3 regions of the Rhizobium sp. ZPR4 genome follow, and region 1 is predicted to be linked to each of the others. Evidence: predicted binding sites of a transcription regulator. Region 1 holds the regulator's gene; each other region holds the start of a gene.
What was found. Region 1 encodes PhoB, which activates phosphate uptake and scavenging genes when phosphate is short. Its sites were predicted from a motif close to TGTCATNNANCTGTCAT; they were not measured.
Positions count from the first base shown of each region.

Region 2: ABOK31_RS08165 (UDP-2,3-diacylglucosamine diphosphatase) is a predicted target of PhoB. The motif match lies at 1,088-1,104, and genes of this name have one in related genera.
Region 3: ABOK31_RS31420 (Orn/Lys/Arg decarboxylase N-terminal domain-containing protein) is a predicted target of PhoB. The motif match lies at 1,340-1,356, and genes of this name have one in related genera.

Region 1 covers NZ_CP157967.1:137,423-140,700, reverse strand. The annotation lists gene ABOK31_RS00710 (GcrA family cell cycle regulator) at 221-748, shown strand; gene phoB (phosphate regulon transcriptional regulator PhoB) at 898-1,581, opposite strand; gene phoU (phosphate signaling complex protein PhoU) at 1,612-2,325, opposite strand; gene pstB (phosphate ABC transporter ATP-binding protein PstB) at 2,377-3,192, opposite strand; gene pstA (phosphate ABC transporter permease PstA) at 3,207-3,278, opposite strand, start outside.
Region 2 covers NZ_CP157967.1:1,653,777-1,657,054, reverse strand. The annotation lists gene ABOK31_RS08175 (NADP-dependent malic enzyme) at 1-78, opposite strand, end outside; gene ABOK31_RS08170 (glycerophosphodiester phosphodiesterase family protein) at 301-1,056, shown strand; gene ABOK31_RS08165 (UDP-2,3-diacylglucosamine diphosphatase) at 1,170-1,976, shown strand; gene ABOK31_RS08160 (MFS transporter) at 2,145-3,278, shown strand, end outside.
Region 3 covers NZ_CP157969.1:801,447-804,724, forward strand. The annotation lists gene ABOK31_RS31420 (Orn/Lys/Arg decarboxylase N-terminal domain-containing protein) at 1-1,295, opposite strand, end outside; gene ABOK31_RS31425 (NCS2 family permease) at 1,462-2,814, opposite strand; gene ABOK31_RS31430 (adenine deaminase C-terminal domain-containing protein) at 2,861-3,278, opposite strand, start outside.

The sequences.
Region 1 (3,278 bases):
GCCACGCCTGGACAGCAAGTTGGGGAAAACCTCGAAATCGATTCCTCAAGATTCCCGCGACTCTTGTCACGGAGTCAGCCTCACACTAGGTTAAAAACCAATTGCTAGACTGCATGCGGCGGAACTAGTCACCACAATTTTAGAGCGTTTCGCGCCTTGTTACCATGCGAGGCAATGGTGAGGGATTCTGCCATCGGAAACGCGACAGCGGAGACAGGGCATGAATTGGACAGACGAACGCGTCGAGAAGCTGAAAAAGCTATGGTCCGAAGGGTTGAGCGCCAGCCAGATCGCTGCGCAGCTCGGTGGCGTGAGCCGTAATGCCGTCATCGGCAAGGTGCACCGCCTGAACCTTCCCGGCCGAGCGAAGGCTGGCGGCACGGCAACCGCAGCGCGCACGCCGAAGCGTAGCGCCGCAGCGCCTCGCGCCGCGACCTACGGATCGCGCGTTGCAACCCGCGCGGTGGTCACCCGCCAGCAGGGCGCAACCATGCTGAAGGAAGAGATCGAGGTCGATTCCGTCAACGAAATCCAATATCGCCCGGCATCGAACGTCGTCGTTCCGATCTCCCGCCGCCTCGGCCTGACGGAGCTGACGGAACGCACCTGCAAGTGGCCGGTCGGCGACCCGCTGAAGGATGATTTTCACTTTTGCGGCAATGACAGCCCGGATTCGTCGCCCTACTGCACCTATCATCAGCGCATGGCCTACCAGCCCGTGCATGATCGCCGGCGCAACAACGGCTGAAAGCCATAAGCAAAACCAAAGAGAAACGGGCCCCTCGAGGCCCGTTTTTCTATTTCCGCCGCGACTGCATAATTTAAGAGGTTACAGCGACCTTAACGCGTCTTGAAAGACGCGTGACGCAGTAATGTTGATGCCTGAGCGGCTTGCGCTCAGGCTTCCATGGAATAGCCCGCGCCGCGAACGGTGCGGATGACATCCTGCATATTGGAGAAATTAAGCGCCTTGCGCAGGCGGCCGACATGGACATCGACGGTGCGTTCGTCGACGTAGATATCGTGACCCCATACGCCGTCGAGCAGCTGCGACCGCGAAAAGACGCGGCCCGGCGAGGACATCAGGAATTCCAGCAGGCGGAATTCCGTCGGCCCCAACCGCACTTCGCGGCTCTTGCGGTGGACGCGATGGGTTTCGCGGTCCAGCTCGATATCGCCGCAGCGCAGCACCGTGGAGAGAACCTCCGGGCGGGCACGCCGCAACATCGCCTTGACGCGGGCCATCAGCTCCGGCGTCGAGAACGGCTTGACGACATAATCATCCGCGCCGGTCGAAAGCCCGCGCACGCGCTCGCTTTCCTCGCCGCGGGCCGTCAGCATGATGATTGGCAGGCGCTCCGTCTCCGGCCGCATACGCAGCCGGCGGCAGAGCTCAATACCGGACACGCCGGGGAGCATCCAGTCGAGGATCAGGAGATCGGGGATGCGCTCCTGGAGACGCAGCTCGGCCTCATCGCCTCTGAGGATCGTGTCGACCTCGAAGCCTTCGGCCTCAAGATTATAGCGCAGCAGAACGCTGAGCGCTTCCTCGTCTTCTACAACAGCAACTCTCGGAACCATGCGCCTTTGGTCTCCTTTTTCGCTTCCAGATTATTCCGTCACCGCGCCGACGGTATTGGCGGTATCGTCCTTCGGGCGCTCGCCTTCGGGCTGGGCGCCGGTCGCCATGTAATAGATCGTCTCGGCGATATTGGTGGCATGGTCGCCGATGCGCTCGATGTTCTTGGCGCAGAAGAGAAGATGCGTGCAGGTGGTGATGTTGCGCGGATCTTCCATCATGTAGGTCAGCATCTCGCGGAAGAGCGAGGTGTACATGGCGTCGATTTCCTCGTCGCGTTCGCGGATCGACACGGCCTTGTCGGGCGACCGGGTCGCGTAGACGTCCAGAACTTCCTTGAGCTGGCTCAGCGCCAGTTCGGAGAGATGCTCGATGCCGCGGGCGAGACGGCGGGGGACACCGGTGCCCTGAACGGCGATGACGCGCTTGGCGGTGTTCTTGCCGAGATCGCCGACACGCTCCAGATCGGAGGCGATGCGGATCGAACCCATGATTTCGCGCAGGTCGGCTGCCATCGGCTGACGGCGAGCGATCGTGACGATCGCCTTGTCGCCGACTTCGCGCTCGGCATGGTCGAGAACGACGTCGTCGGAAATAACCTTCTGTGCGAGGCCGGCATCGCTGTTGACCAACGCACGTACGCTGTCGCTAACCATCTGCTCGGCCAGGCCGCCCATTTCCGCAATGCGGCGCGTCAGGAACTTCAGGTCTTCGTCGTAAGCAGAGAGAATGTGAGTGGAGACCATTTTTCTATCCTCAAGGTGAACTGTGTGAAATGAGCCGCGCGCCTGACATCATCAACCAAAACGGCCCATGATGTAATCCTGCGTGCGGAAATCGTCGGGATTGGTGAACATCTTATCGGTGTCGTTCTCCTCGACCAGATGGCCGAGGTGGAACATTGCGGTGCGCTGCGAGACGCGGGCTGCCTGCTGCATGGAATGCGTCACGATGACGATGGTGAAATTTTCCCGCAGCTCGTGGATAAGGTCTTCGACCTTGGCTGTTGCAATCGGATCGAGCGCCGAGCACGGCTCGTCCATCAGGATAACTTCCGGGCTAACCGCGACAGCGCGCGCGATGCAGAGGCGCTGCTGCTGACCGCCCGAAAGGCTGGTGCCGGCGTCGTGAAGCCGATCCTTCACTTCGCCCCAGAGACCGGCCTTCTGCAGGCTGGTTTCGACGATATGCTCCAGATCGGCTTTCGAGCGATGCAGGCCGTGAATACGCGGGCCATAGGCAACGTTTTCGTAGATCGACTTCGGGAACGGGTTCGGCTTCTGAAAAACCATACCGACGCGCGCGCGCAATTCCACGACATCGATGCTGTTGTCATAGACATCCTGATCGTCGAGCGTGATCTTGCCGGTGACGCGGCAGGTCTCGATCGTATCGTTCATGCGGTTGAGGCAGCGCAGGAAGGTGGACTTGCCGCAGCCGGAAGGGCCGATCAGAGCCGTGACCGTATTTGCACGGATCTTCAGATTGACGTCAAAGAGCGCGCGCTTATCGCCATAGAAGACCGAAACGTCCTGGCCGATCATCTTGTAGGGGATCGTCATCATCCTCTTGGTCAATGCTTTTTCGCTTGCGGCTTCCGTCATCATGTTCATCCCACGGCCCTCCCTTACCAGCGCCGCTCGAAGCGGCGGCGCAGCAGGATCGCGCCGATGTTCATTGCGACGAGGAAGAAGAGCAG
Region 2 (3,278 bases), 1.5 Mb from region 1:
ATGGAAATAAAGCGCCTGTTCGTCGAGATTTCCGCTCGCCATATTCTTGGCTGCTTTCGAAGTGTCGTTCGTATCCAACTCGCGTCTCCATTCCTGCCTGCGCTTTGAGTCTTCTGCATACATCAATAGCTTCGCCTTCACAGTATGCAATTGAGGTCGCGAAGCGTTTTGTCGTGGCAAAACTGAATTGCCTTTTCCGCGATGATTGCGCGATGTCCCTTCCGCAAGTCGAACGTCGCGGTCGCGTCATCAGGCATTCATCGCGTCGACCTAAGAATATTTCAGGCGGAGATTTCCTTGATGACTCTGATAGCCTCCCATCGCGGCGGTGCGCATTTGTGGCCCGAAAACACCAGGCTCGCCTTCTCTAAGACGGCCAAGCTCGATGTTGATCTTGTCGAATTCGATGTGCATCAGACGCGAGACGGCAAGCTCGTCGTGCACCACGACGCTTTGATCGACCGAATGACTGATGGCAAGGGCGCGATCGCTGATTTCAGCTATGACGAGCTGATGCGCCATGTCGTGATCGGAAGCGGCGGCGAAACCATTCCGACGCTTATGGAGACGATCGATATTTTCGGGCCGTCCGCCGTCGATCTCCGGCTGGAGATCAAGACCAGGGCGGATGGCACGCCCTATGAGGGGATGGAGCGCCGCATCGTCGATGAGCTGACGGCGACGGGCATGCTGACACGTACGATGGTGACGAGCTTCTCCCTGCCGCATCTCGAAGCATTCGGCGCCGCGCTTGGCGAACAGGGGCTGAATGTCGGCGAACTGCTCGGTTTCATCTTCCTCTGTTCGCCTCAGCTCGCCGGGCAACTCGGCTGGGGCGGGGTCATGGCCGCCATGCGCGGCTTCGGCGTGCGCGAGATTGCAATACGTGCCGATGCGCTTGATGGCGAGGTTACGCAGCTCTTTTGTAGGAATGGCGTGAAGGTACATGGATGGGCGGCCCATACAAGCGAGGCGGCACGGGCCATGTTTCGCCTCGGTATCGCCAGTTTTACAAGCGACCGTCCTGACCTCGCCGTCGCCGCGAGACGTGGTTGAACCTTGTCGCTGAGCCGCCAAGCACAGGGTTTGTCATCTTCCTGAAACACGAGTCTGGTTTTGGAATAGCCAAGGTAGGATAGGGCACGGACATAAAGTTCGTGAATGAAAACATGGACCCCCGGCATTTCCGAACGCTATTCATTTCTGACGTGCACCTCGGCTCGAAGGCCGCCAAGGCGGACTACCTGCTCGATTTTCTCCGTTACCACGACGCCGACACGATCTTTCTGGTCGGGGATATCGTTGACGGCTGGAGACTGAAGCGGAACTGGTACTGGCCGCAGGATTGTAACGACGTCGTGCAGAAACTCCTGCGCAAGGCGCGCAAGGGTACGCGCATCGTCTATATCCCTGGCAATCACGACGAATTCCTGCGTGACTTCCCCGGAATGCACTTCGGCGGTATCGAGGTGGCACAGCGCGCCATACACGAAACGGCCGACGGGAAGAAATATCTCGTGCTCCACGGCGATGAATTTGACGTCGTCGTCCGCAATGCCCGCCTGCTCGCCTATCTCGGCGACTGGGCCTATGACATGGCCATTCTGATCAATATCGGCCTTGCTGCCGTGCGCCGCCGCTTGAACATGCCCTATTGGTCCTTCTCGGCCTGGGCGAAGCTGCAGGTCAAGCACGCCGTGAACTTCATCGGCGAGTTTCAGCGTGTCGTCGCCGAAGAGGCCAAGCGTAACGATGCCGATGGTGTCATCTGCGGTCACATCCACCATGCTGTCATCGAGGATCTCGACGGCGTGCGCTACATCAATACCGGCGACTGGGTGGAAAGCTGCACGGCGATCGCCGAGCATGAGGACGGTACGTTCGAGCTGATCACCTGGCGGACAATCCTCGAGACGCAGCCTGTGGATTCTCCCGTCGGAGAATTGCCGCGGCCGATCGGTGCACAGGCGGCGTAATTTCTACGCCTCTTCACGTAGCTGATAATGGCCTGTCATAATTATTGATCGCCGCAGGACGGCCTTGACTTAGGATTTTTCCGAAACGTTACGGTTTTGGCCATTTCTCGCCATAGTCGTATTCTCGATAGCATGATAGGGACAGGTAAGTTCCCCTTCAGGTCTGTCATGATTCCCGCGATCAAGTCCTTCCAGGGCGAGGGTGCGCCTCCATATTTCCGCTTGCGCGCCGCCTTGTCCTATTGCGCTCCGTTGTTCGTCAACGGCATTGCCGTACCCTTCTTTCCCGTCTGGTTGGCGGGGCTGAACTTCAATGATCACGAGATCGGCCTGGTGATCGCCATTCCCATGGTCGTGCGCGTCCTCGTGACACCCTTCATAGCGGTGCTCGCCGATCATATGACGGAGCGGGCCGATGTGTTGCTATGGTCGGGCGCTCTGTCACTGCTGACGGCAATCGCGCTCTATTGGACGAGCGATTTCTGGCCGGTGCTTCTGGTCTATGGCATTCAGGGCGCCACCTATGCGCCTTACGTGCCGGTGGTCGAATCGATCGCCATGTCAGGCGTGCGCCGCTGGGGCTTCGATTATGGCTCCATGCGGGTGTGGGGATCGATCACCTTCATCCTGTCGACCCTTCTCGGCGGCCAGCTGATCGGCATGTGGGGCGGCGCCACCGTATTGCCTGTGATGGTGGCGGGATTCATTCTCACGACGTTGATGGGCTTTTTCGCGCCTCGCATCGGGCCGACGCGCCGGCGCAACCAACCGATCAATCTGCAATCACCGACCGGAAATCTGCGCTCGCCGCAATTGCTCATCACCATGATCGGCGTGTCGATACAGCAATCAAGCCATGCGATGCTCTATACGTTTGCGTCGATCTACTGGCATAAGCTCGGCTTTTCCGGCGCCGAGATAGCCGTGTTATGGAGCATTGGCGTTACCGCCGAGGTGATGGTTTTCTTCCTGTCGAAGAAACTGAGCAGGCGGTTCAGTGCATGGACGCTCATCTTCTTCGGTTCGACCATGTGCATTCTGCGCTGGATCCTGTTTCCGAGCAATTTCGGTTTCATCGGCTATTTCGTGCTGCAGTGCTTTCATTCCTGCACCTATGCCTGCGTTCATACCGGTGTTCAGCGGCGCATAGTCGCGTCCGTCCACGAAGCACAGGAATCATCGGCCCAGGGCGCCTATTATTTCTACAATGGCATGTTCCTGGGGTTGATGACGCTTGCATCCGGCTATCTCTACGCCTGGCTTGACCTGGCGAGTTACTATGTCATGGCCGGCATTGCCGCC
Region 3 (3,278 bases), on a different replicon from region 1:
GAGGCGTGCTGCATGAAGCTTTCGTTGAAGCGCCGATGCTCCACGCGGCGCTTCTGGCCGGTGATGTGCCGGTCCTTCATGTGGATCTGCGAGGCCTGCGAGAAGCTTGCCAGCTGCTTATGGGTGGATTGCGTGGCGATAATGCCAGGCGCATCCGGACCGAGGTCCGAAAGACCCATGGCAAAGCGCCCGGCATAAAGCGGGTGAAACTTCATGAAGCCCGCCCACGCCTCGTCGAAGAGGATGTAGTCGCACAGATGTCCGATGCGCTTGAGGATCATTTCGGCATTGTGGATCGTGCCGTCATACGTGCACTGCTCGACTACGGCGACACGGAACGGACGAGGCTTCTTGTAGGCTTCCGGGTCTTTCACCAGCGGATGGGTGCGGATGCGCTCGCGCAGGGCGTCCTCATCCATGGTCGCGAAGTCCATGGGGCCGATCAGCCCATAGAGGTTGCGTGTGGTCGGCAGATAGATCGGAATGCCGCCCGAGATCATCAGAGCGCCGTGATGGGCGGCCTTGTGGTTGTTGCGGTCGAACAGCACGAGGTCGCCATCGGTAACGAGCGCCGAGAGCGCGACCTTGTTGGAGGTGGAGGTGCCGTTGAGAACGAAATAGGTCTTTTCGGCGCCAAAAATCTTGGCCGCTTCCTTCTGGGCGGCCAGCGCAGGTCCCTCGTGGGTCAGGAGGTCGCCGAGATCGAGCACGGAATTATCGAGGTCGTCGCGGAACACCGCTTCGCCGAGATGCTCCATGAAGACCCGGCCGATGGGGCTGCGGCTATAGAAGATGCCGCCATTGTGTCCGGGGCAAGTCCAGAGGTGGTTGCCTTCCTCGGCATAATCGACGAGCGCGCCAAAGAATGGCGTCTTCAGCGTCTCGGCATACTGCTTGAGCCGGCTAATGAGGCTTTTCGCGATGAAGGCCGGCGTCTCCTCGGAGAGGAAGACGTAGCCGTCGATGAAATCGAGCACCTCGACCGGAACATCCTCGAAGCGCTTGCGGCGGATCAGCAGGATGATCGGGAACTCGAGGCCGCGCCGGCGCATCAGATTGATGAGGGATGCCGTCTTGCCTTCCAGCCCCTTCTTGCCCCAATCGACCAACATGCAGCCGATGGCGGCATCCGTCTGTACGGCGATCTCGGCATCTTCGAGATTGCGCGCGCGCACCACCTCGAAACCGGAGCGTTCGATTTCCTCGACGATCTGATTGTAGCGGGCGCCTTCCAGATCCTCGCTGTCGAAGGCCGGCGTTGCGAACAGAAAGTTGAAACGTCTGAAATAATCCATGTCGATACCCGCTCCTGATTTGGCATGAGGTGTCGGCGTATTTCATGACATGGATGTGACAGAATAGAGGACGTCCGAAACACGGCCGACGGGCATCGCCAATCGGATCGCCGGTCCGCGGTTTCATGCTGGATGGGTAATGCTGAATCTATGGATCTGTGGCCGCTCAGTGAGCAGCCACGGTCCAGAAATAATAGGCAAGCGGGATGGCAAGAAGATACATGCCGATCGAGACCTGTTTTGCTTCTCCCGACAAGACCTTGACGATGATGTAAAACAGCAGTCCTCCAGCGATACCGGTTCCAAAACTGTTGGAGACCAGGGTCAAAAGGACCATCATTAGGGCGGAAAGACCGTCTGAGAAATTCTCCAGGTCGACGCGCTTCAGCGCGCTGAACATCGACATGCCGACGAGGATCAGAGCCGGTGCGGTGGCAGCGGCCGGGATCATCAGCGCGATCGGGGTAAAGAGCAGGGTAAGGGCAAAGAGGCCCGCCGTTGCAAGCGAAGCAAAACCGGTGCGACCGCCGGCTTCCGCGCCGGTGGCGCTCTCGACGAGCGCCGTGGCGGAGGGAATGCCGAGCAGGGGACTGATGGTGGCGGCGATCGAATCGACGAGGAACGGCTTGCCCAGATCCGCCATGTTGCCCTCTTCGTCGACCAGGCCGGCTTTGGCGCCGACGGCGAGCGTCGTGCCCAGGGTCGAGAAGAACTCGGATGCGAAGAAGGCAAAGAGATAGGGGAAATATTCTATCTTCAGCGCACCGAAGAAATCGAGCCGCAGGCCGATTTCGGAGATGCCGTGCGGCGCTCCGAAGAATGCGGCGGGCACCTTGGTGACGCCGAGCGGAATGCCGAGCAGCGTGCTGCCCAGAATGGCCCAGAGGATTGGTCCCGGCACCTTGCGCCCGCGCAGAAAGACGGCGAGGAAGATGCCGAAGACGGCAATGATCGCCTGTCCCGAGTTGAACGAGCCGAGCATGAGCGCGTGGCTCTTGGCGTTGACGTCGACGAGACCGGCATTCTTGAAGCCGAGAAGCGCGATGAACAATCCGATCGCGGCACCGAGGCCGAGCTTGATCTGGGCCGGAACCATGCGGGCGATGACCTGACGCACGCCGAGCACCGTCAGCAGCACGAAGATGACGCTCGACCAGAAGGAGATGGCAAGGCCGGTCTGCCAGGGAATGTGCTCCACCGCCGCCATCGTCGGTCCTACTAGTACCGAGCCGCCGATGCCCGGCCCAACCACGAAGGGCATATTGGCATAGAGCGCCATGAACAGGGTCGCGCCGATGATGACGAGAATGGTGGCAGTCGTTGCGGCGGCGCGGTCGATGCCACCGGCGGAAAGCAGGGAAGGGATCACGACAAGAAGATAGGCGGCCGCCAGGAAGGACGTCATGCCGGCGATGATTTCCGTCTTCGTATTGGTCCCGCGCTCGCCCATGCGGAAATAGGTCTTCCACCGCGGTTCAGACGTGTTACCCGGCTGCCCGACATTCGTATTTGAGGTCATTGCGTCTATCTCCTAAGTCGGCAAACGCGCCGTGCGGTGGGTGACCTCAGTTTCGGCTTGCAGCCAGAAGCGGTCGAATTTCCTGGGTCGTCCCATCAGTCAGTCCGAGGTCGGTAACGTGCGGGCCGGGATTGCAGGCAAGGCTTGCCCCGACGACTGCCTTGAAGGTGCGAATGGGCGGCATCCAGTCGGCGATTTCATCGGCTGCCGTGCGCAGCCTGGCGAAGTCGTTGGCCACCTCCCGTGCGGGCGCATCCGACAGTAAGCCGCAGACGGGCAGAGGCAGCACCGCGGTGACCTTACCATTGGCAGCCGTTGCCATGCCGCCGCCGGCTTCGATAACGGCATTGGCCGCCGCCGCCATATCCGTGGGGTCGCGGCCGAAGACGGTAAGGTTATGGCTGTCATGCGATATCGTCGTTGCCAGAGCACCGCGCCAATGGCCCCAGTCCTCCAGTATGCCG